One region of the Marinobacter apostichopi genome, then DNA from elsewhere that is predicted to be linked to it. Evidence: predicted binding sites of a transcription regulator. Region 1 holds the regulator's gene; each other region holds the start of a gene.
The links. Region 1 encodes sigma-54, which starts transcription at its own class of promoters, with help from an activator protein. Its sites were predicted from a motif close to ANTGGCATNNANNTTGCTNT; they were not measured.
Positions count from the first base shown of each region.

Region 2: a site for sigma-54 is predicted at 2,112-2,131, ahead of QUE89_RS01480 (ammonium transporter). Genes of this name have one in related genera too.
Region 3: a site for sigma-54 is predicted at 1,989-2,008, ahead of flgA (flagellar basal body P-ring formation chaperone FlgA). Genes of this name have one in related genera too.

Region 1 covers NZ_AP028070.1:2,632,714-2,635,992, forward strand. The annotation lists gene lptB (LPS export ABC transporter ATP-binding protein) at 1-557, shown strand, start outside; gene QUE89_RS12100 (RNA polymerase factor sigma-54) at 720-2,246, shown strand; gene hpf (ribosome hibernation promoting factor) at 2,358-2,666, shown strand; gene ptsN (PTS IIA-like nitrogen regulatory protein PtsN) at 2,753-3,223, shown strand; gene rapZ (RNase adapter RapZ) at 3,261-3,279, shown strand, end outside.
Region 2 covers NZ_AP028070.1:345,719-348,997, forward strand. The annotation lists gene QUE89_RS01475 (circularly permuted type 2 ATP-grasp protein) at 1-633, opposite strand, end outside; gene QUE89_RS01480 (ammonium transporter) at 837-2,045, opposite strand; gene QUE89_RS01485 (MotB family protein) at 2,266-3,216, opposite strand; gene pomA (flagellar motor protein PomA) at 3,220-3,279, opposite strand, start outside.
Region 3 covers NZ_AP028070.1:1,716,025-1,719,303, forward strand. The annotation lists gene QUE89_RS07915 (cyclic di-GMP-binding domain-containing protein, MshE-related) at 1-56, shown strand, start outside; gene QUE89_RS07920 (flagella synthesis protein FlgN) at 114-584, opposite strand; gene flgM (flagellar biosynthesis anti-sigma factor FlgM) at 592-918, opposite strand; gene flgA (flagellar basal body P-ring formation chaperone FlgA) at 1,149-1,850, opposite strand; gene QUE89_RS07935 (chemotaxis protein CheV) at 2,037-2,966, shown strand; gene QUE89_RS07940 (CheR family methyltransferase) at 3,004-3,279, shown strand, end outside.

The DNA.
Region 1 (3,279 bases):
GGGGCCGCATCACTATCGACAGCCAGGACATCACACCACTGCCGATGCATGGCCGCGCCCGCAAGGGTATCGGATACCTGCCCCAGGAAGCCTCGGTGTTTCGCAAACTGACCGTTCGTGACAACATCATGGCCATCCTGGAGACCCGCAAGGGCTTGAGCCGGACCGAACGGGTAAACAAGCTGGAAGAGCTTCTTGAAGAGTTTCACATTACCCACATTCGCGACAGCGTGGGTATGGCCCTGTCCGGCGGTGAACGCCGTCGTGTCGAGATCGCCCGCGCCCTGGCCATGGAGCCCGCGTTTATCCTGCTGGACGAACCCTTTGCCGGGGTCGACCCGATCTCGGTGAGCGATATCAAGCACATCATCCGCCACCTCCGGGACAAGGGCATCGGTGTGCTGATCACCGACCACAACGTGCGGGAAACCCTGGACATTTGTGAGACCGCCTACATTGTCTCCGGTGGTCACATTATTGCGTCCGGAAATTCTGAAACCATCCTGGCCAACCAGCAGGTGAAAGAAGTCTACCTGGGCAATGAATTCAGACTGTGACGCCAAGCATCCGATTGTGTTGGTGACTTTGAGCAAGTAAACTCGGCAAAGAACTTGCTAGGCTCTTTTGGGATGTCGGCAAGTGACGGCCACATAACGACTTTTTTATTGAACAGACCGCAACGCAGAGTGCTGACGAGTGACGGATCCTGAACCATGGTTATGAAAGCCTCCTTACAGTTAAAGCTGGGTCAAAGTCTGACCATGACACCCCAGCTGCAACAGGCGATCCGGCTTCTGCAGCTATCCACCCTGGATCTTCAGCAGGAAATTCAGCAGGCGCTGGAATCCAATCCCATGCTGGAAACCTCCGAGGACGACGACCAGGCGGAATCCCAGTCGACCGACGACAGCAACAGTCACGACGAGCCAGCCAGCGAAACAGCCTCGGAACCGGCTCCAGAGACCACCCCGGACTGGGACGAGTCCGAAAACGGGCCCGACTGGTCATCGGAGAATGAGATTCCGGATACCATCCCCGACGATCTGCCGGTCGACACCGCGTGGGACGATATCTATCAGTCAGCGCCGGCGACCTCCGCGCGCAATGACGACGAAAACGATCACGATTTCGAGACCCGCAACTCACCCACGGAAACCCTGCAGGACCACCTTGAGTGGCAGCTGAACCTGACTCCGTTGAGCGAGCGGGACCAGGCCATTGCCCATGCCCTGATGGATGCCGTGGACGAACGGGGTTACCTGACCAGCCCACCTGAGGACATCCACGCCGGGCTGCAAGATGATGCGGATGAAGACCCGGTTGAACTGGACGAGGTTGAAGCGGTGCTGCACCGCCTGCAGCATTTCGACCCCCCCGGCGTTTTTGCCCGTGACTTGCAGGAATGCCTGCTGATCCAGCTGAACCAGTTACCGCCAGAAACACCCTGGCTGTCCCAGGCCCGACTGGTGATCACCCACTACATCAATCTGCTGGGTAACCGCGACTACGCGCAATTACTGCGGCGCAGCCGGCTCAAAGAAGATCAATTGCGGGAGGTTCTGGCCCTCATCACTGGCCTGAACCCACGGCCCGGAGACGTGATCGATCGCGCCGAGCCTGATTACGTGATTCCGGATGTCATCGTGCGCAAACACAACGGCCGGTGGCGAGTTGAGTTAAATCCTGAAATTGCACCACGCATCCGCGTCAATGCAGGCTATGCTTCTCTTATAAGGCGCGCAGACAGCAGTGCCGACAACACCTACCTGCGTGATCAGCTGCAGGAAGCCAAATGGTTTATCAAGAGCCTGCAAAGCCGTAACGAAACCTTGCTTAAGGTGGCTACCCGAATCGTTGAACACCAGCAGGGCTTTCTGGATCACGGTGAAGAAGCCATGAAACCCTTGATCCTGTCGGATATTGCGCAGGCGGTGGAGATGCACGAGTCGACCATTTCCCGGGTCACGACACAAAAATACATGCATACGCCCCGGGGCATCTTTGAGCTGAAGTATTTTTTCTCGAGTCATGTCAGTACGGATGAAGGCGGGGAATGTTCATCGACCGCTATCCGTGCAATGATCAAGAAACTGATCGCAGCGGAAACGCCGAAAAAGCCGTTGAGCGATAGCAAAATTGCGGCCATGCTAGGGGATCAAGGAATCAAGGTGGCGCGGCGGACGGTAGCCAAGTACCGGGAGGCCATGCATATTCCACCCTCGAATGAGCGAAAAAGACTGGTTTAGGAGAGCCCTGCCCTCACAGGGGGCTCCCCCAGACCAAACTTTGGCGGCGCAGTGCGCGCCAGCCCTCAGCCCGACCCGTCTGGGCCGGCACGATGACAACAGGAGACGCCTATGCAACTCAACATTTCAGGCCACCACGTAGAACTGACTCCCGCACTGAAGGATTACGTCTCGGAAAAATTTGAGAAACTTGAACGCCACTTTGACCACATCAGTAATTGCCAGGTCACTTTGCAAGTGGAGAAAGTTCGTCAAATGGCAGAAGCGACGTTGCACGTGGTTGGTGGTGATATACACGCAAAGGCAGAAAACGAGGACATGTATGCGGCCATCGACGGGCTGATTGACAAACTGGACCGCCAGATCCTCAAGCACAAGGAAAAGAATGTAGACCGGATGCACGGCAACGGCGGTCGCTAGACGCCAGTTATCGTGCATGTCATCTCATCGCGCTGCGGCAAGGTTAACCTGCCGCAGCCTTTTTTTTACGGAATTGCAGTCGATTCATGAGCGACACATCCTTAACCATCGATAACATTCTTGCGCCAGAGCTGACCCAGTGCCGGGTCCCCGCTTCCAGTAAAAAGCGGGTGTTGGAATTCATCGCCGAACAGATTCACCAGCATAACGGCACTCTCAGCGAGACTCAGATTTTCAATAATCTGATTGGGCGGGAGCGTCTGGGCAGCACCGGCATTGGCCAAGGCATTGCCATTCCCCACTGTCGGCTGGAAGGGCTTGATCATGTGGTGGGCGTTTTGCTGACGCTGGAAGAGAGCATTGAGTTTGATGCCATCGACAACCAACCTGTCGATCTGGTGTTTGCCCTGGTCGTGCCCAAAGAGGCCACCAGCGAGCATCTGGAACTGCTGAGCCAGTTGGCGGAAAAATTCAATGAACGCGCATTCTGCGACCGGCTTCGCCAGTGCGAGGATGCCGCAACACTATACAAGCGTATGACGGCGGCGACCGAGTAAGCCAAATTCTGGAGACGGTATTGGAGAGTGTGAGCGTATGAAACTGATTATCGTAA
Region 2 (3,279 bases), 1.5 Mb from region 1:
GGCTCGCAGGGTTTCACCCAGAAGATTAGGGTAATGCTCCACCGGAGCTACCGGTGAGTGGGCAAACAGTTCGGGGAAAAGCCGCATCATCATCCGGCGATTCTCCAGCATGTACGACACCCCGCTGGGGCACCGGAGGTTGTCTTCCAGCACGTAAAAATCGCCATCGTTGTTCCGGATAAGATCGATACCAGCGATGTGGGAATACAGATTTCTCGGCAGCTTCAGGTTTTGCATGCCGGGCTGATACTGGCTGTTGGCAAACACCTGCTCGGCACTGATTACGCCAGCTTTAACGATTTCGTAGCTGTGGTAGATGTCGTGCAGGAAGCGGTTCAGCGCCGTTACTCGCTGGCGCAGGCCGGCCTGGAGTTTGTGCCAATCGCTGGCGGAAATGATCCGTGGAATCAGGTCAAACGGGATCAGTCGGTCGGCACCCTGATCCTCACCGTAGACGTTGAAGGTAATGCCCAGGCGCTGGAACAACACATCGGCTTCGCGGCGCTTTTCCGCGATCAGGTTTTCATCCGATTCGAGTAACCAGTTTTCCAGCATACGGCAATGTGGCCGCACTCGGTTGTTCTCATCGAACAGCTCATCAAACAGACCTGCGTCCGGCGTCTCAATCAACATGATTCTGTTCGTCTCCCTGAAGGGTGCCGGTGAAGTTGGCACTCAATACGGTAATGGGCAGCAAAAGGCGGGCCATCGGCTCTGTTGATGGTGTCATGCCCTGTCTTACAGCAAAGGAGAGTACGGCCGTTCTGTCAATTCAGGGGTTAAAACGAAAGCAGGCGGCCACGTGGCCGCCTGCTTCAAAGTGTTACCAAATCGCCTTATTCGACGGAAGTTGCACCAATACGGTGAATACTGACGTCCGCGCCGTTGAACTCTTCTTCATCAGTCAGGCGCAGGCCGGAAATGGCGTTGATAACGCCGTATACAATCAGACCGCCTACGAAAGCCACCAGAACCCCCGCAACGGAACCGATGATCTGGGACATCAGGCTGACACCGCCCAGGCCACCGAAGGCTTCCTGGCCGAAGATACCGCAGGCAATCGCACCCCAGACACCGCAGACGCCGTGCAGCGGCCAGACACCCAGCACATCGTCCAGGCGCTCAATCTTGGCCTGGGCCCATTCGAACAGGTACACGAAGATGGCGCCGGCAATACCGCCGGTGATCAGTGCGCCTACCGGGTGCATCAGATCAGAGCCGGCACAAACGGCCACCAGGCCGGCCAGCGGTCCGTTGTGGATGAAGCCCGGGTCCTTGCGACCCACCAGCATGGCCACCAGGATGCCGCCGACCATGGCCATCAGGCTGTTCACCGCTACGAGGCCACTGATGCCGTCGAGGGTTTGCGCGGACATAACATTGAAACCGAACCATCCTACGGTCAGGATCCAGGCGCCCAGGGCCAGGAATGGAATGTTGGACGGGGCAAAGGCGACCACGCGGCCGTTGCGGTAGCGGCCGTTACGAGCGCCGAGCAGCAGAACCGCGGCCAGGGCGATCCAGCCACCCACGGCGTGCACCACAACGGAGCCGGCGAAGTCGTGAAAAGATGCACCAAACTGGCTCTCAAGCCAGGCTTGGAATCCAAAATTACCATTCCAGATCAGACCTTCGAAGAACGGGTACACGAGGGCCACGATGAGGGCGGAAGCAATCAGCATGGGGTAGAACTTTGCGCGCTCGGCAATGCCGCCGGAGACGATGGCCGGAATGGCGGCCGCGAAGGTCATCAGGAAGAAGAACTTGACCAGCTCGTAGCCATTGCTGGCGGTCAGTTCTGCCGCGCCGGTCATGAAGTGGCTGCCGTAGGCGACGTAGTAACCCACGAAGAAGTAGGCCACGGCAGAGACGCCGAAATCGGTCATGATCTTGACCAGGGCGTTGACCTGGTTCTTGTGACGCACAGTGCCCACTTCAAGGAAGGCAAAACCGGCGTGCATGGCCAGTACCATGATGGCACCGATAAGGATGAACAGCGTGTTAGCGCTCTCAGTCAGGGTATGTACTGCACTCGTGATGTCCACGGGTTTTCGCTCCTGAATTGTTTTATTGGCCTCGGATGGGCTTGTTGTGCATTGGTCGGGTGCACAGAAGCAAGAGGCGTTCCAAAACGATGCAAAAGTAGCGACGTTAGTCAGTTGCTAGGGGAGAGGGAAGGTAAGATGGTGCTCTTAATGGAATTTTCGCACCAAAAAAGTGCGCTCATGTCGGGTTTGCACTGATATGGGCACTCGGCGAGGCCGATTACCAGGTGATGTTATTGTCCGGGTTATTGTCGTCGAGAAGGATCTCAGGCGTGGGGTTCGCTTCAAAATCAATCACCGCTTCCTGGTCCAGGGCGCCTGACTCCACCAGTTCCCGGAGTTCGACCTCCTGCTCTTGCAGCGGGCCTGAAAGATCAACAATGATTTCCACCCGGCGATTCTTGGCGCGACTTTCCACGGTGTCGTTGCTGACCCGGGGCTTGGTGTCCGCCAGGCCCTTCACTGCCAATCGGGTCGGTTCAACCTCTTCCACCGCCAACAGGGCATTGGCTACGGCCGCGGCTCGTGCTGCCGAGAGATCCCAGTTGCTGTAGAACCGGGACGTGCGAATGGGGATGTCGTCGGTATGTCCTTCTACCGTTAGCCTGCCTGGGATCTCCGCGAGCACATCCGCCATGTCCAGCAGCAAGGTTTCGAAATCGTAGGTCAGATCGGCAGAGCCGGAAGGGAAGGAGCCTTTTTCCTCAATGCGAATCACGATCCTGCGCTGATCCTCATCCTGGGCCACATTGATGCGGCCATCTTCGATGGCCTCTTCCAGCACCTTGGTTATGTCCTGAGTGCTCTGGTCGAGTTGGTCCTGGGTTGCGGCCTCAATGGCCTGCTCGGTTGGACTTTTGAGAGTTTGAAGCTCCGGCTTCTGGTCTGACGTGGTCTGCCGAACCTCGTTCACCACGGTGGGCTCAGGCGGCGCCGGCGAGAACTTGTCAAAAATCGGGCTGGTGCCCATGGGAATGTCCAGAGTCGGCACTTCGCGCTGAACCCCGAAGGCCTTCGACAGCTCACCGGCGATCTGCTTGAACTTCATGGCGTCGATTTCAGAGAACGACAGCAGCAACACGAAGAAGCACATCAGCAGCGACATCAGGTCGGCGAAGGTAACAACCCAGGCCGGGATGCCCGGTTTTTCCTCTTCTGGAAGCTCGTCCATGACCTACCCGTTGGCTGGTTCTGGCTCGCCAACCTTGGCGCGCTCTTTCGGCGACAGGTAGCT
Region 3 (3,279 bases), 920 kb from region 1:
GCATCCATGATATCCGCTTCAGCCCCTCGTCACAGATGACTATCTATACCCGCTAACGATCCTGGAAAAAAATAACGCCCGGCTTGCCGGGCGTTATCTTAGGACTGGGGCACTCAGGCGCTGGCCAGAATGGTTCTGCTTGATACTGAGGTCTGCTGGCCTTGCTGGCCATAAAGCTTTTGCTGGCCGGTAGCACCGCGGAAAATATCGGTCAGTCGTGAGAGGCGTTTTTGCAGGTGGCCCATAACCCGCCCGTTGTGCTGATTCAGGGCCTGACACTGGCGCATTTGCTCATCGGCACGTTTCCAGAGATCAATAAGTTCGGTCAGGCCGGCACTTTGAATAAATCGGGAAGGTGCACCGCTCTCCGGCTTGTAGCCCATGGCGACGAGAGCGTGGATCTTCTGTTTTGCCCGCTCCCTTATCTGTGCGAGAAGCTGATTTTTTTCTGCGGTCAGCGCCTGCAGCGCACGGACATCGGAGGCGGACAGGCAGGCTTTTTCCTTATCAAGGATGTCCGTCAAAACCGCAAGCTGTTTCACGTCTTGCAGCAGAAGCTCTTTCAATTCATCGATAGCAGCCATGATTTACTCACCCAAAAATGCTTTCATCCATCTCAAGCATTTTCTGGGCCAGTTTCTCTGCATCAATTTTGTAGGTTCCGCTCTCGAGTGCTGACCGGATTTCTGCAATTCGGTCGTCATCCATCTCGGGATAATCACCCAGCTTCTGTTCCAGCTGCTTCAGGTTTTTTGCCTGATTGCTGAGGCTAACGCTTTCGCCGCGAGCGGACTGGGCCTGGGTTTTAGCCTGTTCGCTGCTTGCCGGCTGGGTGCCCTGGCTGCTGGAGGACTTATCGGCCGTGGTTCTCTGGGTGTTGACCTGGCCGGGGCCAATTCCATTTAAGTCAACTGACATATGTATACCTGCTTGCCTGTATAGTGCCGCGCGGATGCGCGACTTACTCGGGTGTGTATCTATGTAACGGCCGGGCCGTCCATACCTTTAGTGAAAAATTCCGGATTTTTATTACCAATTCTCCATCTGCTGCGCCTCTATGTATGCGATGTGGCGAGGGCGGCGGCAGTCTATTGCCGAGCGGCAGAAACTTGCCAGTTCCGGTTGCCAGTCAAGGCTGCCAACTTCGGTTACATCGGAATCTCAACACGCCCCGGTGCGATGACATTGGCCCGAACCGTCCGGGCAGATCGGAGGTTCTCAACCAATACCTGTTCGCCGACCGAGGCATTTGCCAGGGCTTTGCCTCGGGATGTTACCGAGAAAGCTCCACTCTTGGCGAAGATAATAACATGATCGCCCCGTTCCACTGCGTCGGGAGCGGAGAGGAGGTCGGGGGTAATCACGGACCCTGCATTGATTGGCCGACGAATTTCCATGCCCTGTACATCATCGGCGTTGCCCAGCACGCCTCGGCGACTGGCATTTACCACGACCGATTCGGTGGTGACCATATCGGCGGTAATGCGCTCCCCACGGGCCAGCGGTCGTGCTGCCACCAGGGCGGGGCCATTGATGGAAACCGACGCGGTCACAAACATACGCCAGGGGCGTTTACCGTCACACGCGACCTGCAGGGACGGATGGGTGCTGCGCCAGGGATCACCGGTGAACTCAACGGCCAATGGCTGCTCACAACTAGCCAGGGAAAGCCTGCTGTCAACACTGCCCGGCTCAAAGGTGACGTCATAGCCTTGCTCAGACTGCGCCTCCGAAAAGGCGGTTAGATAGCGCGTTGCAGCCTCCTCAATCTCCATGGCCGTCGTCTGGGCCGATACGCCGCCCGTGACGCCGGACATTACTAGAGCGATGCTAAAAATGGTGATGCGCATACGTGTCACTTTGTCCTATGCTGTCAATGTCCGGCCATTACTCTGGAAAAATCCTAAGGATTTGGCCCCGTCGGCCGTTAAGCGAGCAGATAGTTATGTTGGTGACGATTTTTCGTCAGCTCGTTCATGATCTGAATAACAGCAAAATACATGCCGGTGATGACCCGGTGAGGTAGGAGAGCATAGATGGCAGGGGTATTGGATAGCGTAAACCAGCGGACCCAGCTGGTAGGGAAAAACCGCCTTGAGCTGCTGATGTTCCGCCTGCGCGGACGGCAGATGTACGGTATCAACGTGTTCAAGGTAAAAGAGGTTCTTCAATGTCCGAAGCTGTCCTCCATCCCGAACAGCCGTTCTGTGGTTCGAGGAGTCGCCCACACTCGCGGTGAGACCATTCCCATTATTGACCTCAGCATGTCCATTGGCTTGCCGGGGATTCCCCAGGAAGAACTGGCGAACAGTTTTGTGATTATCACCGAGTACAACCGGAAAACCCAGGGCTTCCTGGTTACCGGCGTGGATCGGATCATGAATATGAACTGGGAAGATATCCTTCCGCCACCGAAAGGTGCGGGCAAGGATGTTTACCTCACCGCCGTTACCAAGATTGATGATAAGCTGGTTGAAATCATTGACGTAGAGAAGATTCTTTCAGAAGTTTCTCCGCTCAAGGAAGATGTTACCGAAGCGGTCTTGAGCAAGAGCGCTGGGCGGGAGCCTGCCAATCTGCCGGTCCTGGTGGTTGATGACTCCTCGGTGGCTCGCCGCCAGATCGAGCGCTGCCTGACGGCGATTGGTATGGACGTGGTCACCAAAAACGACGGCAAACAAGCCTATGAGTACCTGAAAGAGATCACCAGTGATGGTTCCAAGGCCCGTGATCACCTGGCCCTCATTATCTCTGACGTCGAGATGCCGGAAATGGATGGCTACACACTGGTGACCAAGTGTAAAAGTGACCCGGCTATCAGCGAGATGTTTATTATGCTACATACTTCATTGAGCGGAGTCTTTAACCGGGCCATGGTGCAAAAAGTTGGGGCAGACGACTTCATGGCCAAGTTCAGTCCTGACGAACTGGCCGAGCGAGTGATGGAGATCATCGACCAAGGGTGATGCCATTGCTCACTGATGCACAAACAACAGAGATCCAATGAAAGCGGAAATAACGCCACAGGAATATGAAGCCTTCAAAACGTTCCTGCAGGATGCGTGCGGCATTTTGCTGGGCGAAAATAAACAATATCTGGTTAAGAGCCGCCTTCGTCGAATCCTGGAAGAAAACGAACTCAACTCCCTGGGTGAACTGCTCGACCGACTGAAACGGACGGGTAGGGCGAGCCTCCGTGAAGTGGTCATCGATGCGATGACCACTAACGAAACGCTCTGGTTTCGAGACAATCATCCGTTCCGAATCCTGCAGGAAAAG